Regions from separate parts of the Streptomyces sp. NPDC090022 genome, predicted to be linked through region 1. Evidence: riboswitches for the same ligand, from Rfam matches in the RefSeq annotation. Region 1 holds a riboswitch; each other region holds the start of a gene.
The links. Region 1 has a riboswitch for thiamine pyrophosphate ahead of ACIPXB_RS00145 (LLM class F420-dependent oxidoreductase). Riboswitches for the same ligand answer to the same signal wherever they lie in the genome.

Region 2: it holds a riboswitch for thiamine pyrophosphate, as region 1 does, so the genes downstream of both, ACIPXB_RS28625 (thiamine ABC transporter substrate binding subunit) here and ACIPXB_RS00145 (LLM class F420-dependent oxidoreductase) in region 1, are expected to answer to the same signal.
Region 3: it holds a riboswitch for thiamine pyrophosphate, as region 1 does, so the genes downstream of both, thiC (phosphomethylpyrimidine synthase ThiC) here and ACIPXB_RS00145 (LLM class F420-dependent oxidoreductase) in region 1, are expected to answer to the same signal.

What each region holds. Positions count from the first base shown of each region.
Region 1 is NZ_JBIVFN010000001.1:27,469-34,767, forward strand. Features, by position in the region: gene ACIPXB_RS00115 (hypothetical protein) at 1-118, opposite strand, end outside; partial or broken gene ACIPXB_RS00120 (gluconokinase) at 309-458, shown strand; gene ACIPXB_RS00125 (PRC-barrel domain-containing protein) at 584-1,039, opposite strand; gene ACIPXB_RS00130 (alpha/beta fold hydrolase) at 1,036-1,833, opposite strand; gene ACIPXB_RS00135 (TetR/AcrR family transcriptional regulator) at 1,985-2,578, opposite strand; gene ACIPXB_RS00140 (saccharopine dehydrogenase) at 2,575-3,666, opposite strand; TPP riboswitch at 4,297-4,469, shown strand; gene ACIPXB_RS00145 (LLM class F420-dependent oxidoreductase) at 4,948-5,814, shown strand; gene ACIPXB_RS00150 (AMP-binding protein) at 5,996-7,299, opposite strand, start outside.
Region 2 is NZ_JBIVFN010000021.1:87,245-94,543, reverse strand. Features, by position in the region: gene tsf (translation elongation factor Ts) at 1-548, shown strand, start outside; gene pyrH (UMP kinase) at 712-1,494, shown strand; gene frr (ribosome recycling factor) at 1,592-2,149, shown strand; gene ACIPXB_RS28635 (phosphatidate cytidylyltransferase) at 2,149-3,132, shown strand; gene rlmN (23S rRNA (adenine(2503)-C(2))-methyltransferase RlmN) at 3,237-4,349, shown strand; TPP riboswitch at 4,408-4,517, shown strand; gene ACIPXB_RS28625 (thiamine ABC transporter substrate binding subunit) at 4,601-5,707, shown strand; gene ACIPXB_RS28620 (ABC transporter permease) at 5,815-7,299, shown strand, end outside.
Region 3 is NZ_JBIVFN010000002.1:127,594-134,892, reverse strand. Features, by position in the region: gene ACIPXB_RS05065 (SsgA family sporulation/cell division regulator) at 1-192, shown strand, start outside; gene ACIPXB_RS05060 (YibE/F family protein) at 217-1,617, opposite strand; TPP riboswitch at 1,690-1,837, shown strand; gene thiC (phosphomethylpyrimidine synthase ThiC) at 1,831-3,624, shown strand; gene ACIPXB_RS05050 (sulfite oxidase) at 3,749-4,867, opposite strand; gene ACIPXB_RS05045 (hypothetical protein) at 4,940-5,374, opposite strand; gene ACIPXB_RS05040 (hypothetical protein) at 5,775-5,909, shown strand; gene ACIPXB_RS05035 (glycosyltransferase) at 6,018-7,106, opposite strand.

The sequences.
Region 1 (7,299 bases):
AGCGGGCGGCGGCGAGGGCGGAGGCGATGGAGACCCGGGTGCCAGTGGAGGTGGTGTAGCTGCCGGTGGTCGCGACGCGCTCGTTCTCGGTAGCGAGGTTCCTCAGACGGTTACTCATGGAGGGCGATGGTAGCGGGGAATTAGCGTCAGAGTGACGATTTTGCGGACCCGCGGAAAGTGCAGGCCAGGAGCCTTCTCGTCCGAGGCGGTGGATTTTTCTTCTGATCTCCGGTCCGACGCCTGCCGGTTTCGAGTACGAAACGCCCTTGACCTGCAGAAAGCAGGCAGGGAGCCGTCTTCTCGCGCCCGACGTTGCGAAGATGCGGGCCGGGCACCCGCTCGATGACGAAGACCGGCGCCCCTGGCTGAACGGGATCGCACAATGGCTGGTCAGCCATGCGGAAAGCGGGGGTGTGATCACGTGCTCGGCGCTCAGGCGCCGCTACCGTGACCGGCTGGGTAGTCGCACGCGCCTACCGTACGCAGCGGCCGCACAGGCCCGAGCGAACGCCGGGCCCGTGGCGGCGCTCGGTCGGTGTGCGGGACCCGGCGCAGAGGCGTACGGGGGCCGGGTGGACTGTGCTCACAGCTGGTAGGGGAATCGCGGGGGAATGCAGCCGGTCCCCCAGAAGGGCGCGTAGCCGTAGTGGCTGTAGACCCGGTCGGAGTATTCGCGCTGGTCCACAAGTTCCGGATCGTACTCGGGCGCGTCGACGACGTCGTCCCGGGTACGGTCGATGCGGACCTGGTCCTCGGTCACGTCGGCCACGGCGTCGACCGGGAGGTAGCTCTTCTTGTCGCCGATGCCGAGGAAACCGCCGTATTCCATGAGCAGCAAACGGACCTTGCGCTGCTCCTCGTCGATGATCAGGTCGCTCACCTTGCCGAGTTCGTTGCCGGAGCGGTCGGCCACCTTGCGGCCCCGCAGGTCCTCGTCCGCGGCAGGCCGTGGTACCCACCCCGACGGGTCGGTGGAGGCCGCGTTCCGGAGCCGCCAGGCACTCCCAGACGCGCCGCTGAGCGCGGCGCCGGGACTCAGGGGTGCTGGTGGAGGAACCGCGCGATGGCGTTGTTCACACGCTCCGGTTCCTGCTCTGCCGGGTAGTGACCGGACTGTTCGAAGACGAGGGTGACGTCGGTCGCGAGGGCGGCCAGTCCTTCTGCGACAGCCATCCCCATCGCGTGCCGGCCTCCGATCGCCAGGACGGGTGCGGAGATCGGCCGTTGGGCGAGTGCCCGGATGCTGTCGACGTCTTCCGACCGGGTGCGGTAGTAGGCGAGCCCGGCGTCCAGGACGCCTGGAGCGCTGTACGCCTCGACGTAGGCGTGCAGGACGTCCGCGTCGAGGCCGGTCGGTCCGGCGCTCTGTTGCAGGAAGGCACCGTAGTACGCCGCTTCCCGCCCGGGTACGAGCCGCTCGGCGAGGCCGGGTGCTCGGTTGAAGGGGCCGTGCCAGGCCGGATAGTGGCTTCGGCCGGCCGGGGGGATCTCGATGTCGACCCTGGGAAGGATCTCCTCCTCGACGACGAGCGCACGGACCGACTCGGGCGCTGCGGAGGCCATGAGGTATCCGACCGTCGCGCCCCAGTCGTGACCGACGACTGCGTAGTGGGTGACGCCCTCCCGCGCCAGCCGTGTCCTGACCCGTTCAGCAAGTGCCGCCTTGCGGTAGTCGTTCACGTCGGGGGCGGGGGTGGCGCCGAGTCCGGGAAGCGTGACGGGAATCGTGGCGACACCGGCTGCCTCGAGGGCGGGAACCAGGTGTCGCCAGTGACCGGTCGTGACCGGCCAGCCGTGCAGGAGTACCGCCGTCGGGGTTCGGTTGTCGTGCATCATGATGTCCTTCGGTACGCGTGATGGCTGTGGCGAGAACTCGGTCCCGGCTCCGAGTTCGGTGGTCACCGCCGCCCGGACGGAGCCGGCATGGGTGATTCCGTCGGAGCGAGGCCGCGGAGGGCGCGGAGCCCGCGCCCTCCGCATGGCCTCAGTCCCGGTCTTCGTCCGCGAGGAAGGTGAGCAGGACGTGACGCAGATGGGCGTCCGTCTCTGCGCTGCGCCGCCCGGCGACGCCGGAGCGGAACAAGGAGGCTCCTTCCATGAGCATCACGAAGACCTCGGCCCGTCGGCGGGCGGTGTCCGGGGACAGCGCGGGGGCGTGGTCGCGGAGGAAGTCGGCCACATGGGTGGCGTACTGATCGTAGAAGGCGCGGACGGCCGCGGCGGCCTCCGGGTCGTGTGCGGCCATGGCCCAGACCTCGGTGAACAGCCTTACGAGAGCCGGGTCGTCGTGGTCGGTGAGGACGCCGTCGAGGAGAGCGTCGACGCTGTTGCCGTCCGGGCGACTGGTGAGGAGTGCGACCCGTTCCAGTGAGGAGGCGAGGACGCGGTCGAGGAGAGCGGACAGGAGGGCGGAGCGCGACGGGAAGTAGTACTGGAGGTGCCCGAGTCGTACGCCGGCCTCGTCCGCGACCGCCCGCAGTGTGAGTTCGGAGCCTCCGGACGAGGCGAGGATGCGCCCGGCCGCGTCGAGCAGGGCCGTGCGCCGCTGCCTGCCCTTGGGCGTCGGCTTGGAGCTCACGAGGCGACCTCGCCGTGAGCCCGGTCGGTTCCCTCGTCGAAGGCGAGCTCGACGCCGAGGGCCGTGAGAGATCCGATCGCCTGCGCGGGGGACGGGTGTTGTTCGGGGAAGACCGTTCCTCGGGGGGCGGAGGAGCCGTCGGTGCCGAGGACGCGGCGCAGACCCAGCACCGCACCGACCGCGGTCAGGTGGTGTTGTCCGAGGGGGTCGGTGACGGTCATGGTGCGGGTGCGCCCTCGGTGCGAGACGTCGACGCGCAGCTGGGCCGTGCCGCCCTCGCCGGGCGCGTGGAGGACAGCCCGGCGCACCGGGGTCCAGCGGTCACCGGATGCCCAGCGGAAGAACCCCGTCCTGCGCAGCGCGAGGAGTGCGCGGGTCGTGGCCGGGGAGCTGAAGCCGATGCGGGTGGCTGCCGTGGTGGCCCCGAGGGTCAGGGGGAGGGTGAACTGTTCCGGCGTGTCGATGCGCGCGACTCGCACCGGCGCACCGCCGATGCCCACGGTCCGTGTGTCCGTGAGCGGCGTTGCGAGCCGGCGCGCACCCCTCTCGACCACCTCGAAGTCCACGCCCAGCCGGTCCATGAACTCGACGGAATCCGCACCGGCCCGGTCAGCCGTGTCCCAGCGCACGGCGATCTCGATCCGCTCGGCGCCGCCCAGGTCCGCCGCGAGCGCCGCCGCGACCAGACTGCTCACCCCGCCCATCCAGGCGGAGGAGAACAGGACGGGTGAGTCCGGGCGGAGCAGGGCGGTGAGAGCGGTGGCCCGCTGCAACCGGCTCGTCCAGCGCGTGATGTCGACGTAGGGGACGCCCCCTGCCACCGTCGCGCGCAGCACTCGGTCGTCAGGGTCGTTGACCGAGCTGATGACGGCCCGTACGTCCGCCCGGAAGGGGGTCGGGTCCGCCAGGTCCCAGGCGCGTGCCTCGCCCCCGAGGGCAGCTGCCAGGGACCCGCCCTTGTCGGGGGAACGCCCTGTGAGCAGCACCGGAGTGTCCACGGCGACCATCCGGGCGATCTCGGCCCCCACGGTGCCGTACCCGCCGGTGATCAGTACGGGGCCGGAGGGGTCCAGGCGCACTTCGTCCATCGATTCAGTGATCATGCGTCCCAGTATAGGTCGATCGACCTAGAAAGTTGAGTGGCGATGTCCGGTGGCTGAGCGCTCCTCGGTGTCCTGGGCGGTCGTCGAACGATCTTCGGTCAGGGATCGAGGTCGGGTGACACGTCGCTGTGAACCGTCCGATGCGGAGCGGCCCTTCGTGGAGCCGTCGCTGCCCTGGTCCGGGGGGCGGACGGATGGACGGTCCTCGTGCGGAGGGCCGCGGCCGGGGTGGCCTGGCGGGCCTCCTCGTAGTGGTAGGACGCGCGGCAGACTCCAATCCTGTCCTGCCGAGGTTCGGTCAGCAAACGGCCAGCATTGGACCCGGCGGCTTCCCGCGCTCTCGGCCTCCGCGCCCATCGCCGGTGCCCGCCACGGGCGGGATGGCGACGAGGGGCTGGTGGGGCGACTCATCGGATGGGCCTCGGCGTGGGGCCGGCCGACTCTGGGTAGGGCGTGATGCCTGACATCCGCAGCCGTACTGGCGACTCCCGGCTGCCGTATGCATGGATGTCGGCCCGACGCCGCACAGGCAGGCAGCGCCGGCTTCTGCGGGAGGAAAGAGTGAAAATCGGATGTTTCCCTCGTTGGCTGCGGGGTAACCAAGAAGTAGGCCTATGAAGCGAGCGAGGGAGCTCGACCGGAGTAGCCGACTTTGGCGGAAGCGAATGAGGTCCGCCGGGGCCGACAGCGACTGTCGGGCTGAGAGGCCGGAGGGTGTGATGACCCGAAGGCGACCCCCAGCACCTGATCCGGACAATGCCGGCGCAGGGAGCCCGCTTCGTAGGTCGTCCGCGTACCCTCTCCGGCCCGGTACGCTTCGTGCCGCGACTGCACAACCCGGGCTTGCAAGAGCTGATCCTGCTCCTGGCCGGCGAAGCCCCCGCCCTGGAACCGGCCGCCGCGGTGCTCACGTACTTCGCGGTCCCACGCGGCTGAGCCGCGAACGGGCCGGTTGTTTCAGCGGCGCGGCCCGTCCACGCTATCAGGTGAACGTTCGAGCGTGATCTCGAAGGCGCGCCTGCGCGGGGTGGGCACGGCCCTGTCCCTGGTAGCAGAGGGCAGCGAGGTGGATCACCGCTCGGCGCAATCGGAGCGACGGCCCTGTCCTCCCTCGGTGTGGCAGGCGGGTGACCATGTCCATCCCGTGACCCGGGTGGGGGCGGGCGAGGTGTGGCGGCGTACTGGACGGGCTGGGCGCGGCTTAGGCTCGGCGGCGAGAGGCGGCGCTGCCGCCCGCCGTCTTTTCTGCGGAGGCTTCTTGTGAAGTTGGGGCTGCATTACTGGAACTTCTCAACGCCCGCCGATCCGGCACGGATCGCTCCCACCCTGGCCGCAACGGCCAGAACCGCAGAGCAAGCGGGCTTCGCTTCGTTCACCGTGATGGACCACTACTTTCAGATGGAGACGCCGACCTCCGCGGCCGATGAACCGATGCTCGAGGGCTACACGACCCTCGGCTACGTGGCGGCGCTGACCGAGCGTATGACGCTCGGGCTGCTCGTCACGGGGGTGATGTACCGGCATCCGGGCCTGCTGGCGAAGATCGTCACTACGCTCGATGTGCTCTCCGGCGGTCGGGCCCGCCTGGGCCTCGGCGCATCCTGGTACGAGCGCGAGCAGCGCGGACTCGGGGTGCCGGTGGTGCCGGTGGCCGAGCGCTTCGAACGTCTGGAGGAGACGCTGCAGATCTGCCGGCAGATGTGGAGCGACGACAACGGACCGTACGAGGGCCGGCGCTTCCGGCTGGCCGAGACCCTCAATGTGCCGGCGCCGCTGACCCGGCCGCACCCGCCCATCATGATTGGGGGCGGCGGCGAGAAGAAGACGCTGCTGCTCGCCGCGCGTTATGCGGACGCGTGCAACCTTTTCGGCTCCAGCCCCCAGGACGTGGCGCACAAGCTCGACGTCCTGCGCGCGCACTGCGCCGACGAGGGCCGCGACTACGACGCGATCACGAAGACCGTCCTGGCGCTGCAGCCGCCACTGGACGACCCGAAGGCATTCCTCGGCCAGGCGGAGCAGTACGCCCGCCTCGGCGTCACGGAGCTGCAGGTCATGCCGGACCGGGACCCGGTCGATTTCGCACAGCGGGTGGGACAGGACGTGGTGCCCCAGCTCGGGTCGATCGGCTGAGCACGCAGGGCGCGATGCCAACCGGCTCCCCCGGGGGGAGCGGGCCGGCCTGGGCCCTCCTCGAAGGGATCTTCAAGCCACGGGCGACGTCCCCCGTGCCCCTCCTTCGCTGTCGGGGACGACCGCGACGTGAATGGTGTCGGCATGGGACAGCGCAGCGGGCCCCGGCGCAGCCCGTGGCTCAAGGACCTCTGCGCCCTTGAACGGAGGTTGTCGGCGTAGGAGTTCGACGGAACCGCTCCACTACGGACACCGGAACCCGGACTCGGAGTCCCTCAGGGGCGTGTCTGCGGAGTGAACCCGGCGGGAGCAGCGAGGGCAGTCCGCGCATCACGCGGGTCGCTGCGATGCCGTAGGCGACGCCGAAGACCAGCGAGGCGAGGAAGGCCAAGTGCCGGGAGAACCCGTCGATCAAGGGGAAGATCTGCCAGTGGGTCAGGTAGATGTACAGCGAGCTGCCGGCCAGGAGACCGGCGACCTGATTGACGCGTTCGCGACCGGGGAGGGTCGGCACCCACACGAGCAGGGCGAACGTGCCCATGATGATCGCTTCTCGTCCGGGGTCGCCGGGGAAGAAGCCGGGCACCGTGATCAGGGCGGCGGCCGTGACGATGATCCGCTGTGTCCTGGTGCCGGCCTTCGCCGCCGCCCAGCCGAGCGCGAACAGCCAGAAGACGGTGACCGCGTCGGGCATCCGGGTGCGGTCGGGGAGCCCGAGCAGGTTGTAGCGGGTGAGCAGGCCGAGAGCGGCGAGTGTCAGGGGCAGGCCGTACGGGAATCGGCGTTCCGCCCGGTCCGCGAGGGGGAGTGCCAGGAGGGCCACGGTGACGATCAGGATGTAGACCAGCGCCTCGATGAACCAGAAGTGCATGCCCGTCTTGCTGTCCTCGGGCCCGAGGACACTGTCGAGGAGGGCGAGGTTGGCCAGGGTGTAGTCATCGTTGAGGAGGAGGACGAAGCCGATCCAGATCATGGCCGGCACCGCGACCCGCGCGATGCTGAGGCAGGCGCGCCGGATGCGCTCGCCGCGGTCGGCGGTGGTGAGGTGGAAGCGGGCGAAGTTGTAGCCGGCGATGGCGAGGAGCAGGTGTGCTCCGCCCTTGATGCCGAAGACGTGGATGTGCGATCCGACGATGCAGAAGATCGCCATGGCGCGCAGGGCGACGCTGGTCTCCAGTGTCCGCCCGCGTGCCGGGATCTCTCCCGCCGGGGGCCTGAGTTCCCGGATCGGCGTGGTGTGCCAGTCGGCCGGCAGGTGACCGAGCCGCTCTTCCAGGTGGAGAGACATCTCGACGTACGAGAGGGAGTCGCCGCCCAGGCTGACGAAGGTGCTGTCCCGCGTCACATCGGTCCGGTCGAGTACGCGTGAGTAGAGCAGGCACAGGTCTTCGGGGTCGTTGCCCGGGCCCTGTGCCGATGAGGCGGCGTCGGCCGGGCGGGCCAGTTCGCGTACGGCCCGGTAGTCGGGCTTGCCCGTCGACAGAC
Region 2 (7,299 bases), on a different contig from region 1:
AGACCATCGCCGACCACGTCGTCGCCACCTCCCCGGCTGACATCGAGGCCCTGCTCTCCTCCGAGATCGAGGCCGGCAAGACCGTCCAGGCGTTCGTCGACGAGGCCAACGCCAACCTCGGCGAGAAGATCGTCCTCGACCGCTTCGCGCAGTACAAGGACGGCTTCGTCCACGCCTACATGCACCGCACGAACCCCGACCTGCCGCCGCAGATCGGTGTTCTGGTGGAGTTCGACAAGGAGAGCGACGTCGCTCGCGGCATCGCGCAGCACATCGCCGCCTTCGCGCCGAAGTACCTCTCCAAGGAGGACGTCCCGGCCGAGGTCATCGAGTCCGAGCGCCGCGTCGCCGAGGAGACCACCCGCGCCGAGGGCAAGCCCGAGGCCGCGCTCCCGAAGATCGTCGAGGGTCGCGTCAACGGCTTCTTCAAGGAGGCCACGCTGCTGGGCCAGCCGTACGCGCTGGACAACAAGAAGTCCGTCCAGCAGATCCTGGACGAGGCCGGTGTCACCCTGAAGCGCTTCACCCGCATCAAGGTCGGCATCTGAGTCCGTCCGTACGCGACGGACACCCGGACCCCGGTAGGGTCTGAGGCAGTCGTCCGCGTTCGCGCAGGACGACCGCAGATCTGACGAGGAGGCCATTGCCGTAGAGGGAACCGCAAGGACCCACCGGCAATGGCCTTCTTCGTATGTGCACGAGGAGATCTCCATGAATCAGGGCGTGGACCCCCACACCGCTTCCGACGACAAGAGCGACCACGACAAGAAGGCAGGCCGCCGCTTCATGCTGAAGCTGTCCGGCGAGGCCTTCTCCGGCGGCGGCGGCCTGGGTGTCGACCCCGACGTCGTGCACGCCATCGCCCGCGAGATCGCGGCCGTGGTCCGCGACGGCGCGGAAATCGCGGTCGTCATCGGCGGCGGCAACTTCTTCCGAGGCGCCGAGCTGCAGCAGCGCGGCATGGACCGTGCCCGGTCCGACTACATGGGCATGCTCGGCACCGTCATGAACTGCCTCGCCCTCCAGGACTTCCTGGAGAAGGAAGGCATCGACTCCCGCGTCCAGACCGCCATCACCATGGGCCAGGTCGCGGAACCGTACATCCCGCTGCGTGCCGTGCGGCACCTGGAGAAGGGCCGCGTCGTGATCTTCGGCGCCGGTATGGGCATGCCCTACTTCTCCACCGACACCACCGCCGCGCAGCGCGCCCTGGAGATCGACGCCGAGGCGCTTCTCATGGGCAAGAACGGCGTGGACGGGGTCTACGACTCCGACCCGAAGACCAACCCGGACGCCGTCAAGTTCGACGCGCTGGAGTACGGCGAGGTGCTCTCGCGCGACCTCAAGGTCGCCGACGCCACCGCCATCACGCTCTGCCGCGACAACAAGCTGCCGATCCTGGTCTTCGAGCTGCTCGCCGAGGGCAATATCGCCCGCGCGGTCAAGGGTGAGAAGATCGGCACGCTCGTGAGCGACGAGGGCACCCGGGCGTAGTGCCCCCGAGCCCCGGGCGCCGCCCCGAGCGTCCCGCCGGCCGCGAGGCCGGCGCCGCCCGCCTGAACCATCCATATCTGACATGCAGGAGCACGTGGTGATCGAAGAAATCCTCCTCGAGGCCGAGGAGAAGATGGAGAAGGCCGTCGTGGTCGCCAAGGAGGACTTCGCCGCGATCCGCACCGGCCGTGCGCACCCGGCGATGTTCAACAAGATCGTGGCGGACTACTACGGTGCCCTCACGCCCATCAACCAGCTGGCCTCCTTCTCGGTGCCCGAGCCGCGCATGGCCGTGGTGACCCCGTTCGACAAGAGCGCGCTGCGCAACATCGAGCAGGCCATCCGCGACTCCGACCTGGGTGTCAACCCCAGCAACGACGGCAACATCATCCGGGTGACCTTCCCGGAGCTCACCGAGGAGCGCCGCCGCGACTACATCAAGGTCGCGCGCACCAAGGCCGAGGACTCCAAGGTCTCCATCCGTTCCGTGCGCCGCAAGGCGAAGGATGCCCTCGACAAGCTCGTCAAGGACAAGGAGACGGGCGAGGACGAGGTGCGCCGCGCGGAGAAGGAGCTCGACGACACCACCGCGAAGTACGTCGCGCAGGTGGACGAGCTGCTCAAGCACAAGGAAGCCGAGCTCCTCGAGGTCTGATGAACGACTCTCCCTGGGCCGCGGAGCCGGTTGCCGCGGGTCCGGCTTATGATCGGGGGGCCGCCCTTCCGGGCGGCCCCCCGGTCCGTGCCGAGACGCCGCCGCAGGAGCCCATGCCCACGCCACCATCGCAGGCCCCGCAGGCCTCCTCGCAGCCTCCGCAGAGGAAGCGGGCGGGGCGGGACCTGCGCGCCGCCATAGGGGTCGGCGTCGGCCTCGGCGCGGTCATCTTCGCTTCGCTCTTCATCGTCAAGGCGGTCTTCGTCGGCGTCGTCGCCGTCGCGGTCGTCGTGGGCCTGTGGGAGCTGACGTCCCGGCTCCAGGAACGCAAGGGCATCAAGGCGCCGCTGGTACCGCTCGCGGTCGGCGGCGCGGCCATGGTCATCGCCGGATACGTCCGCGGGGCCGAGGGCGCGTGGGTGGCCATGGCCCTCACGGCGCTCGCGGTGCTCGTATGGCGGATGACCGAGCCGCCGGAGGACTACCTCAAGGACGTCACGGCCGGTGTCTTCGCCGCGTTCTACGTGCCGTTCCTGGCGACCTTCGTGGCGATGATGCTCACCGCGGACGACGGTCCGCAGCGGGTGGTCACCTTCCTGGTGCTCACCGTGGTCAGCGACACCGGCGCCTACGCGGTCGGCTGGCGCTTCGGCAAGCACAAGCTCGCCCCGCGCATCAGCCCCGGCAAGACCCGCGAGGGCCTGCTCGGCGCCGTCGCCTTCGCCATGGCGGCCGGCGCGCTGTGCATGGAGTTCCTGGTCGACGGCGGCAGCTGGTGGCAGGGTCTGCTGCTGGGGCTCGCGGTCGCCGTGAGCGCCACGCTCGGCGACCTCGGCGAGTCGATGATCAAGCGGGACCTGGGCATCAAGGACATGGGCACCCTGCTCCCGGGTCACGGGGGCATCATGGACCGCCTGGACTCCCTGCTGCCGACGGCACCGGTGGTGTGGCTGCTGCTGGCGGCCTTCGTCGGCACCAGTTGATCATGGTCGCAGGCTGATCAGGGACCCGTGCGGGTCCCAGCCGTTACCCTGGAAGGGCGCGCTGCTTCTGCGGCGCGCCTTTCGTCTTACGAGGAGTACCTGCCATGGCCCGCCCCGCACCGGGAGAGCTCACCTTCGTCGCCCCTCGCGGAGCCAAGAAGCCCCCGCGGCACCTGGCCGACCTCACCCCCGCCGAGCGCCGGGAGGCGGTCGCCGCGATCGGGGAGAAGCCGTTCCGGGCCAAGCAGCTCTCCCAGCACTACTTCGCGCGGTACGCGCACGACCCGGCCGAGTGGACCGACATCCCGGCCGGCTCGCGCGAGAAGCTCCAGCAGGAGCTGCTGCCCGACCTGATGTCGGTCGTACGGCACATCTCCTGCGACGACGACACCACCCGCAAGACCCTGTGGAAGCTGCACGACGGCACGCTCGTCGAGTCGGTCCTGATGCGTTACCCCGACCGGGTCACCATGTGCATCTCCTCGCAGGCCGGCTGCGGCATGAACTGCCCGTTCTGCGCCACCGGCCAGGCCGGCCTGGACCGCAACCTGTCCACCGCCGAGATCGTGCACCAGATCGTCGACGGCATGCGGGCCCTGCGCGACGGCGAGGTCCCCGGCGGACCCGCGCGGCTGTCCAACATCGTCTTCATGGGCATGGGCGAGCCGCTGGCCAACTACAAGCGGGTCGTCGGCGCCATCCGCCGCCTGACCGACCCCGAGCCCGACGGTCTGGGCCTCTCCCAGCGCGGCATCACGGTCTCCACCGTCGGTCTGGTCCCGGCGATGCTGCGCTTCGCCGACGAGGGATTCAAGTGCCGCCTCGCGGTCTCGCTGCACGCCCCGGACGACGAGCTGCGCGACACCCTGGTCCCGGTGAACACCCGCTGGAAGGTCCGCGAGGTTCTCGACGCGGCCTGGGAGTACGCCGAGAAGTCCGGCCGCCGGATCTCCATCGAGTACGCCCTGATCCGCGACATCAACGACCAGGCCTGGCGCGGCGACCTGCTGGGCAAGCTGCTCAAAGGCAAGCGTGTCCACGTCAACCTGATCCCGCTGAACCCCACGCCGGGCTCGAAGTGGACCGCCTCGCGGCCCGAGGACGAGCGGGCCTTCGTGGAGGCCATCGCCCGGCACGGCGTGCCCGTGACCGTACGGGACACCCGCGGCCAGGAGATCGACGGCGCCTGCGGCCAGCTGGCCGCCTCGGAGCGCTAGCTTCCGGCTCCCTCCGGCGGGATTCGGCCACGGGGTACCCTGTGGCCGAACCAATTTCATATTCCGACAGGGGAGCGCCACAGCGCTGAGAGTGCGGGAACCGTCATCCGCAGACCCTCTGAACCTCGCCCCGGTCATTCGGGGTAGGAAGTTCGGTCACCACTCATGCTGTTGCGCCCTGCCCGGCGACCGCTCCACCGACGCCGGGCAGGGCCGCGTCTTCTCCTGGACATCCCAGGAGGAATACACCAGTGAGCACCACCAAGAGAATGGCGGGCGCCGCGCTCGCCGCGGCCCTGGGCGTCAGCACGCTCGCCGCGTGCGGCGGCGGGGACGCCAAGGACAAGGACAAGGGCACGGCCACGAGCGGCTCGCCGAAGTCCAGGACCGTCACGCTCGTCTCGCACGACTCCTTCAACGTGACCGACACGGTCCTCAAGGAGTTCGAGCAGCAGAGCGGCTACACCGTCAAGGTGCTGAAGTCCGGTGACGCGGGCGCCGCGCTCAACCAGGAGATCCTCACCAAGGGCTCGCCGCGCGGCGACGTCTTCTTCGGCGTGGACAACACCCTGCTCAGCCGCGCCCTCGACAACGGCATCTTCACGCCGTACGAGGCCAAGGGCCTGGACCGGGTGAAGCCCGAGTACGTGCTCGACAAGGAGCACCGGGTCACCCCCGTCGACTCCGGCGACATCTGCGTCAACTACGACAAGGCGTACTTCGCCGAGAAGAAGCTCGTCCCGCCGCAGACCCTCGACGACCTGATCAAGCCCGAGTACAAGAACCTGCTGGTCACCGAGAACGCGGCGACCTCCTCGCCCGGCCTCGGCTTCCTGCTCGCCTCCGTCGGCAAGTACGGGGAGGAGGGCTGGAAGGACTACTGGGCCAAGCTGAAGGCCAACGGTGTCGAGGTCGTCGACGGCTGGGAGCAGGCCTACAACGAGCGCTTCTCCGGCTCCGCCGGCGGCAAGAAGGCCAAGGGCGACCGTCCGCTGGTCGTCTCCTACGCCTCCAGCCCGCCGGTCGAGGTGCTGTACGGCGAGCCCCGGCCGGCCGAGGCCCCGACGGGCGTCGCCACCGGCACCTGCTTCCGCCAGATCGAGTTCGCGGGGCTGCTCAAGGGCGGCAGGAACGAAGAGGGCGGCAAGGCGCTCGTGGACTTCCTGATCAGCAAGAAGTTCCAGGAGGACATGCCGCTGCAGATGTTCGTCAACCCCGTGACGACGGACGCCGCGCTGCCGGAGCTGTTCACCCGGCACGGTGTGGTCATCGACAAGCCGGAGACCGTCACTCCGGAAGCGATCGCCAAGAACCGTGAGCAGTGGGTCAAGGCATGGACCTCGACCGTCGTGAAGTAGGCGGCGGCAAGGGCGGGAGAACGGGCGCGGCGCCTGGGGGCGCCGCGCCGCGTCCCGGCGCGGCACCGGGCGAGGGGACCCGGGCGACGCTCGTCCGGCTCGCCCTGCTGGCGCTGCCCCTCGCCTTCTTCGCGCTCTTCTTCGCCTACCCCGTGGCGGCCATCGTCGGGCGGGGCCTCAGGACCGATGCCGGATGGCAGTTCGGCCGCTTCGGCGAGGTGCTGGGCCGCCCCGACATCGCCGACGTGCTGTGGTTCACCACCTGGCAGGCGTTCGTCTCCACCGCGCTCACCCTGCTGATCGCGCTTCCCGGCGCCTACGTCTTCGCGCGCTTCGAGTTCCCCGGCAAGCAGGTGCTGCGGGCCGTGGTGACCGTTCCCTTCGTCCTGCCGACCGTGGTGGTGGGCTCCGCCTTCCTCGCCCTGCTCGGCCGCGGCGGTCTGCTGGACGAGACGGTGGGCGTCCGCCTCGACACCACCGTGTGGGCGATCCTCCTCGCGCACGTCTTCTTCAACTACGCCGTCGTCGTCCGCACGGTCGGCGGCCTGTGGGCGCAGCTCGACCCGCGCCAGGAGGAGGCCGCGCGGGTGCTGGGCGCCGGCCGGTTCGCCGCCTGGCGGCGCGTGACGCTGCCCGCGCTGGCCCCGTCGGTCGCCGCCGCCTCGCTGATGGTGTTCCTCTTCACCTTCAGCTCCTTCGGCGTCGTCCTGATCCTGGGCGGCCCCGCGTACGCCACCCTCGAGGTGGAGGTCTACCGGCAGACCGCGCAGCTCCTGGACCTGTCGACGGCGGCCGTGCTGACGATGGTGCAGTTCGCGGCGATCGGCGCGATCCTCGCCCTGCACGCCTGGACCGTGCGCCGGCGCGAGCGGGCGCTGCGGCTGGTGGACCCCGCCCGGACCGCCCACCGGCCGCACGGCTGGGCGCAGCGCACCCTGCTCGGCGGGGTGCTGGCGACCATCGCGGTGCTGATCGTGGCGCCGCTGGCCGTGCTCGTCGAGCGCTCCTTCGACACCCCCGGCGGCTACGGCCTCGGCTTCTACCGGGCGCTGGGGGACGCGGGCGCGGGCGGCGGGACCTTCCTCGTACCGCCGCTGGAGGCGATCGGGAACTCCCTGCGGTACGCCCTGGCCGCCACCGTGATCGCCCTGCTGATCGGCGGGCTCGCGGCCGCCGCCCTGACCCTCCCCCACGCTCGGCCTCGCTCGAGCGGGGGCACCCCCATCGCGGGCCCGTTCGTCCGCGGCTTCGACGCGCTGCTGATGCTCCCGCTGGGCGTGTCCGCGGTGACCGTCGGCTTCGGTTTCCTGATCACGCTGGACGAGCCGCCGCTGGACCTGCGGACCTCGTGGATCCTGGTGCCGCTGGCCCAGGCCCTGGTCGGCGTGCCGTTCGTCGTACGGACCATGCTGCCCGTGCTGCGGGCCGTGGACGCCCGGCTGCGGGAGGCCGCGGCGGTGCTCGGCGCCTCCCCGTGGCGGGCCTGGCGGGAGGTGGACCTGCCGCTGGTGCGGCGGGCGCTGCTGATCGCGGCCGGGTTCGCCTTCGCGGTCTCGCTCGGCGAGTTCGGCGCGACCGTCTTCATCGCCCGG
Region 3 (7,299 bases), on a different contig from region 1:
CGGCTCCAGGTCGGTGGCGACCGGGCGCTGTTCCGGGCCGGCGCGGCGCCGCTGGTGGCCTTCCTGGACCGGACCGACCGGCTGGTTCCGCTCGGTCAGGAGCGCACGCTGGGTGACTTCGAGGAGAACCTCGACGAAGCGCTCGGCAAGATCCTGGCCGAGGCACGGCAGAACGAGCAGAACGCGGGCTGAGCCGCCGCGTGTGCGCGGCCGGCGTCAGCGCTTGCGCCTGCGGCCCCGCCCGCCGCGGCCCGGTGCGGCGGGCGCCCGGCCGCCGGCACCGGTGGCCGCGGATGCCGGCCGGTCGGCCGACACCACCAGCGCGGCCAGTGCCGTCGTCACCGGCACCGAGGCCACGAGCCCGATCGAGCCGACCAGGGTCCGTACGATCTCCTCCGCGATCAGCTCGCTGTTGGCCACCGCCCCCACGCTGCTGTTCGCGATCGAGAACAGCAGCAGCAGCGGCAGCGCGGCGCCCGCGTACGCCAGCACCAGGGTGTTGACCACCGACGCGATGTGGTCGCGGCCGATCCGGATCGCCGCCCGGTACACCGCGCGCGGCCCCATCTCCGGGTCGGCCTGGTGCAGCTCCCACACCGCCGAGGTCTGGGTGACCGTCACGTCGTCGAGCACACCCAGCGATCCGATGATGACGCCGGCGAGCAGCAGACCGCTCATGTCGATGTCCGGGTACAGCCCGTGGATCAGCCCGGTGTTGTCGTCGGTGTTGCCCGACAGGAACGCCCAGTCGATGAGGACCGAGCCCATGACCCCGATCAGCAGGAGCGAGACGAGCGTGCCCAGGACCGCCACCGAGGTCCGGGCGGTCAGCCCGTGGCACATGTAGAGCCCGATCAGCATGATCGCGCTGGCCCCGATCACCGCCACCAGCAGCGGATTCGAGCCCTGCAGGATGGCGGGGAGGATGAACATCGTCAGGATCGCGAAGCTGACCGCGAGCGCGACGAGCGCGAAGAACCCGCGCATCCGGCCGACCACCACCACGACCAGGGCGAAGACGCCGGCCAGCAGCGCGATCGGGAACTTCCGGTTCACGTCGATGACGGAGTACTGCAGGTCCTGCGGCGCGTCCGGCGCGTAGGCGACGACGACCTCCTGCCCGTTCTCCAACTGCCGCGGTGCGCCCGGCTGCACGATCTCGACGAAGGTCCGCCCCTTGTCGGGACCGGTGCCGACCTCGATGGTCGCCTTCTTGCACTCGCCGGTCCGGGCCGCCTGCGCCTCGCGCCCCTGGGGGGTGGTGGGGTTGGCCGTCGACGGCACCTGTGCGGCGTTCACCGATTTGCAGTCGACATTCTCCAGCGCGACGACCTTGGCCTGCTGGGTCTGCCGGTCGAAGCCCACCCCGGTGCGCTCGTGTCCCGGGGCACCGCCGGGCCAGAGCATCGCCATGCCCACGAAGACAGCGACGGCGAACGGGATCAGTACCGCCGCGATGACCTTGCGCAGGTGCTTCGAGACCGGGGCGGCCGGCCCGTGCCCATGGCTGTGCCCATGGCTGTGTCCGTTGCCGTGCCGGTTGCCGTGCCCGTGGCTGTGACTGCTGGGGTCGGTGGGTCGGCCGGGCTCGGTGGGGGGCTGCGGGGAGGATGTCACAGGCAGATCATCGCAAGAGATGAGAGGGCCCACTGTTCAGCACGCCACACAGGACGCTAGCGTGGGGGCACCTTTGCACAACGCGGGAGCTCGGAGCACCGGGCTGAGAGGGCGCTGATCACCGTACGCGCATCACATGTATGCGTACGGGAGGAGGCTGCGCCGACCGCCGAACCTGTTACCGGGTAATGCCGGCGTAGGGAGATAGGTCTCATGACCATTCAGGACGCAACGACGCCTGCCGTCAGCCAGGACGGCACCGGCGGGGAACAGCGCCAGCCGGGCTGGCACAAGGGGTACGTCGCGGGCTCCCGCCCCGACATCCGGGTGCCGGTACGCCAGGTCCACCTCACCAACGGCAAGGACGTGACGCTCTACGACACGTCCGGTCCGTACACCGACCCGCAGATCGAGACGGACGTCCGCCGCGGCCTCGCGCCCCTGCGCGAGAACTGGATCATCGGCCGCGGCGACACCGAGGAGTACGCGGGACGCCCCGTGCGCCCCGAGGACGACGGCATCAAGCACACCTCGCCCCGCGGCGGCCTCAAGAACCTCGACGCGGTCTTCCCCGGCCGCCCGCGCCAGCCCCGCCGGGGCCGGGGCGGGGCCGCCGTCACGCAGCTCGCGTACGCCCGCCGCGGCGAGATCACCCCGGAGATGGAGTACGTCGCGATCCGCGAGAACGTCTCCCCCGAGGTCGTCCGCGAGGAGATCGCCGCGGGCCGCGCCGTGCTCCCGGCGAACGTGAACCACCCCGAGATCGAGCCGATGATCATCGGCAAGCGCTTCCTGGTGAAGGTCAACGCCAACATCGGCAACTCCGCGGTCACCTCCTCCATCGAGGAGGAGGTCGACAAGATGACCTGGGCGACCAAGTGGGGCGCCGACACGGTCATGGACCTCTCCACCGGCCGCAACATCCACACCACGCGCGAGTGGGTGCTGCGCAACTCCCCCGTCCCGATCGGCACCGTGCCCCTCTACCAGGCCCTGGAGAAGGTCGACGGCCGCGCCGAGGACCTGACCTGGGAGATCTACAAGGACACGGTCATCGAGCAGGCCGAGCAGGGCGTCGACTACATGACGGTCCACGCCGGCGTGCTGCTGCCGTACGTGCCGCTGACCGCCCGCCGCAAGACCGGCATCGTCTCGCGCGGCGGCTCGATCATGGCCGCGTGGTGCCTGGCGCACCACAAGGAGAACTTCCTCTACACGCACTTCGAGGAGCTCTGCGAGATCCTCGCGACGTACGACGTCACGTACTCCCTCGGCGACGGCCTGCGCCCCGGCTCCATCGCGGACGCCAACGACGCGGCGCAGTTCGCGGAGCTCAAGACGCTGGGCGAGCTGAACACGATCGCCAAGCGGCACAACGTGCAGACCATGATCGAGGGCCCGGGCCACGTCCCGATGCACAAGATCAAGGAGAACATCGACCTCCAGCAGGAGATCTGCGAGGAGGCCCCATTCTACACGCTGGGCCCGCTCACCACGGACGTCGCCCCGGCGTACGACCACATCACCTCGGGCATCGGCGCCGCGATGATCGCCTGGTGGGGCACCGCGATGCTCTGCTACGTCACGCCCAAGGAGCACCTGGGCCTGCCCAACCGCGACGACGTGAAGACCGGTGTCATCACGTACAAGATCGCGGCACACGCGGCCGACCTGGCCAAGGGCCACCCGGGGGCCCAGGAGTGGGACGACGCGCTGTCGGACGCCCGCTTCGAGTTCCGCTGGGAGGACCAGTTCAACCTGGCCCTGGACCCGGACACGGCGCGCGAGTTCCACGACGAGACGCTTCCGGCGGAGCCGGCCAAGACCGCGCACTTCTGCTCGATGTGCGGTCCGAAGTTCTGCTCGATGAAGATCAGCAGAAGCATCACTGAGCAGTTCGGCGGCGAGGCGGACGCCACCGCGGAGGAGATCGAGGCCGGGATGCTGGAGAAGTCGAAGGAGTTCGCGGCTTCCGGCAACCGCGTCTACCTTCCGCTGGCCGACTGACCTGCGCAAACGAGGCCGGCCGACGACATCCGGGGGGAGTCGTCGGCCGGCCTTCGTCTTTCGTTGGGCTGATCCAGCTGACAGCAGACGCCCAGTCAGTGCACGGCCCTCTCCCATGCCACCCCTACGTGAGGCAGACCACCTCGACCCGCTGGACCAGGTTGTTGCCGAAGCCGCCGCGGTTCCAGGAGGCCGCGAGCGGCTGGGTGTGCCCGGCGGCGTCGGTGGCGCGGACGGTGAGGCGGAACGAGCCCGGCGTCGCCGTCCAGCTGGTGTGCCACGCGGCCCACGCCCAGGGCCGTGCCGGGTCGGCGGTCACCTCGGCGTCGGCCCAACTCTCCTCGCCGTCGCTACTGACCTCCACGCGGACCACCGGGCCGTGCCCGGACCAGGCGCGCCCGGCGATCGGGACGGGTCCGGGCCGGACGACTCGGGTGCGGGACATGAAGTCGGGGAAGCCGGGCGGGATCATCAGGGCACGAGGCGCGATGACCTCCACGGGCTCCCCCGGCTCGTCCGGGGTCTGCCGGTAGCGGTAGGCGACGGCCTGCTGGAAGCCGGTGAAGGGGGTGTCGGTGACGGTGATGTCACGCAGCCACTTGACGCTCGCCATGCCGTACCAGCCGGGCACGACAAGGCGCAGCGGGTGGCCGTGCTGGGGCGGCAGCGGAGCGCCGTTCATGGCGTACGCCACCAGCACGCCCTGGGCCGGATCGGTCGCCATGTCGAGCGGGAGGCCGCGCTGGTAGTCCTGTTCGGTGCCGCGTTCGACACCGTGGTCCGCGCCGGTGAATACGGCCTCGACGGCGCCCTCGACGGTTCCCGCCTCGGCGAGCAGGTCGGCCAGCGGGACGCCGGTCCAGTCGGCGGTGCCGACGGCCTCGACGAGCCAGGGCTGGCTGACGGGGCGGGGCGCGAGCCGGGCCCGGCCGTTGCCCGCGCACTCCAGGGTGACTCGGTGGGTGACCGGCGGACGCGCCCGCAGGGCCGTCAGGTCGAGGGAGAGGGGGCGGCGGACGAGTCCTCCGACCGTGAGCCGCCACGCGTCGGCGTCGGCAGAGGGGATGTCGTAGTGGACCAGGACGTAGTGGAGGCCGGGCGGGCTGGTGTCGTAGCGCAGGGCTTCGAGTGGTAGGCCGTGGTTGCGGGCGGCGAGGGCCAGCTCCGCGGTGCTGATCCCCTCGTCGAGTCCGGCCACGCGGCCCGGCGCGCTGACGTCCCTGAGATCCGGGATGCCGTCCATGTCTTCATGATGCGCCTCCGTCCGGCTCCTCTCATCCGCTGGCCTCCCGCCGGCACTCGGCCCTGGCCGTAGTTACAGGGGGGCGCCTGTTTGCTGGGCTGCTCGGAGGCGCTCGACCTGCCTGGTGATGAGGTCGGGCGGGAAGGAGGCGGTCCCGCCCACGTTGAGCGCGGTGAAGGACGCAATGGTGTTGCCGGTCCGGACGACGACGACCGTCTCGTTCCGGTCTCCCCCGCGCTCGGCGCCCAGCGGGATGGTCTCCGTGAAGCTGACCGCCTCGTCCCCGAATGATGGAGCCGGCCCCGGGGCGACCGTGGCGGTGAACTTTCCGGCCCAAGCCTCGCCGTCGTAGGTCCGGCAGGAGGAAAGCGACTGCCTGAGATCAGCGAATCGCTGCTCGGCTCTGCCGTTCTCATAGGAGGCGAGGGTTGAGCCGCCGCCCCAGATGTCGTCGTCCCAGTTGAAGGTCTGGAAGACGTGGGCGAGTGAACCCTTGGCATTGACCACGTCAATCAGCGTTTGACAGGAGGGGACAGAGGCTGGTGCGAAGGAAGGCCCGCTGCCCTCCGGCCCGGGTTCACGCACTTCGATGATGCCGTCGCGTACCTGTGGGACTTCGCCACTCTTGAAGGCGGCAGACTTCAGCTGCGCCAGTGTCAGAGGCGCCGCCGCAGCGTTGGGTGAGGACGACGCGGAAGGCGGTGGCTCACTCGGGGTGTTCGACGGGGGCGTTGTGGTGCATCCCGCTGCTGCGAACAGGGTTGCGATGGCAGCTGTCGGCAGCAGCCATCGCGTACGGGCGTGCAGGGGTCCCCCGGACTCGTGCGGATGAGAGATCGACGTTAGCGAGTGAGATGCCTGCTCACCAGCACTTTCCGATGAAGAATGCTGCCTGGAGATGTGCTCGATGAAGATCTCGCAGGACATCCGGCGTGAGCACGGCGGCGACCTGAAGGCGGACGAGATCCAGGCGGGCATGGCGGAGAAGTCCGCCGAGTTCGCCGCTGCCGGAAACCGCGTCGACCTGCCGCTGGCGGACTGACGCGGACCGACTGGGGGGAGTGCTGCTCCCGGAGGAACACCGTTCCCCGGGAGCAGCACCGTTTCCGCGCCGGCTCAGGGTCTTGCTCCGGACCCCGGGGTCGCGCCGTCACATCCGCGGGCCCTGGGCCGGTACGGCCAGGCGTTCCGCCGCGAAGACCCGGTTGGCCAAGGTCTGCCGACGGTAGGTCTCGGGCAGGTCGGGCAGGTCCAGCAGCCGGTCGCAGGCCGCGAGCGAGGCGGCCGGGTCGCCCACCCAGTACGCGGTGATCGAGTGCTCGAAGAGCAGCCCCCAGCGGTACACCCAGGGCTGGGTGAACAGCAGGTCGTCGGGGGCCGGCCGGTCCAGGCCGGCGCTGTTGAGGGCGTGGGCCGCGTGGTGACGGCCCCGCTGCCGGAGCCGGGAGGCCAGTTCGTAGCAGGCCTCCAGGCGTTCGGGGCGGGCTTCCCAGGCCCGGGTCAGCGCGTCCATCGCCGCCGGCCAGTCGCCGGCGTCCGCGTGCAGCACCCCGGCCTGGAGCAGGGCGAAGTAGACCTCCTCGGCCCAGCCGCCCATCGTCGCGCGCCGCTCGTACAGGCGGATCGCCCCGGCGGTGTCGCCCAGGTCGCGCAGCGTCTGGGCGAGGTAGAAGACGGTGCGGGTGTTGGACGGGTCGCGGCGCAGCTCGGCGCCGAGCAGCCGCGCGTCGCGCTCGAACTTGTCGTGGCGCGAGCCGCCGTCGGCGTGGTCCTCGATGACGAGGGCGTCCAGGTTCCGCTCGGAGTCCTCGCCCTCGCAGGTGAGGTACTCGTGGGTGACGCCCTCGTAGCGCCAGGCCAGGGAGCCGCGGACCAGCCGCTTGATGCGGTACTCGGTGGGGCCCGCGTGGCGCAGCATGTACGCGTCGGCGGTGAGCGGGGGCAGCGGGCCGGACCGGCGTACGACCAGGTCGGCGTCGAGCAGCAGCAGGTAGTCGGCCTTGCCGCGGGCGTGGGCGATGTTGAGGCTGCGGTTGTGGCCGAAGTCGACCCAGGGTTCCTCGTGCAGCTCACCGGGGATGCCGCGCAGGGTGGTGCGGATGAGGTCCTGGGTGCCGTCGGTGGAACCGGTGTCGGAGATGACCCAGGTGTCGATGAGGTCGCGTACGGAGCTCAGGCAGCGCTCGATGACGGCGGATTCGTTCTTCACGATCATGCACAGGCAGATGGTCGGTTTCACGGCCGGTGACCCTAGGGACGCCCGTGCCCGCCGGGCGGGCGGCTCGCCGGGGCCGGGCCGGTGGCCGCCGCGGACGCACCCGAGTGGCGGCGAGCCGCTGGTCCGTTCCGTTGACGGATGAGCGAGGCGTCGTGTCCATGGCTTCCGTGCTCCACAGGATGTGCCCCGGTAAGTCATTCGATCCGGTTTTCCC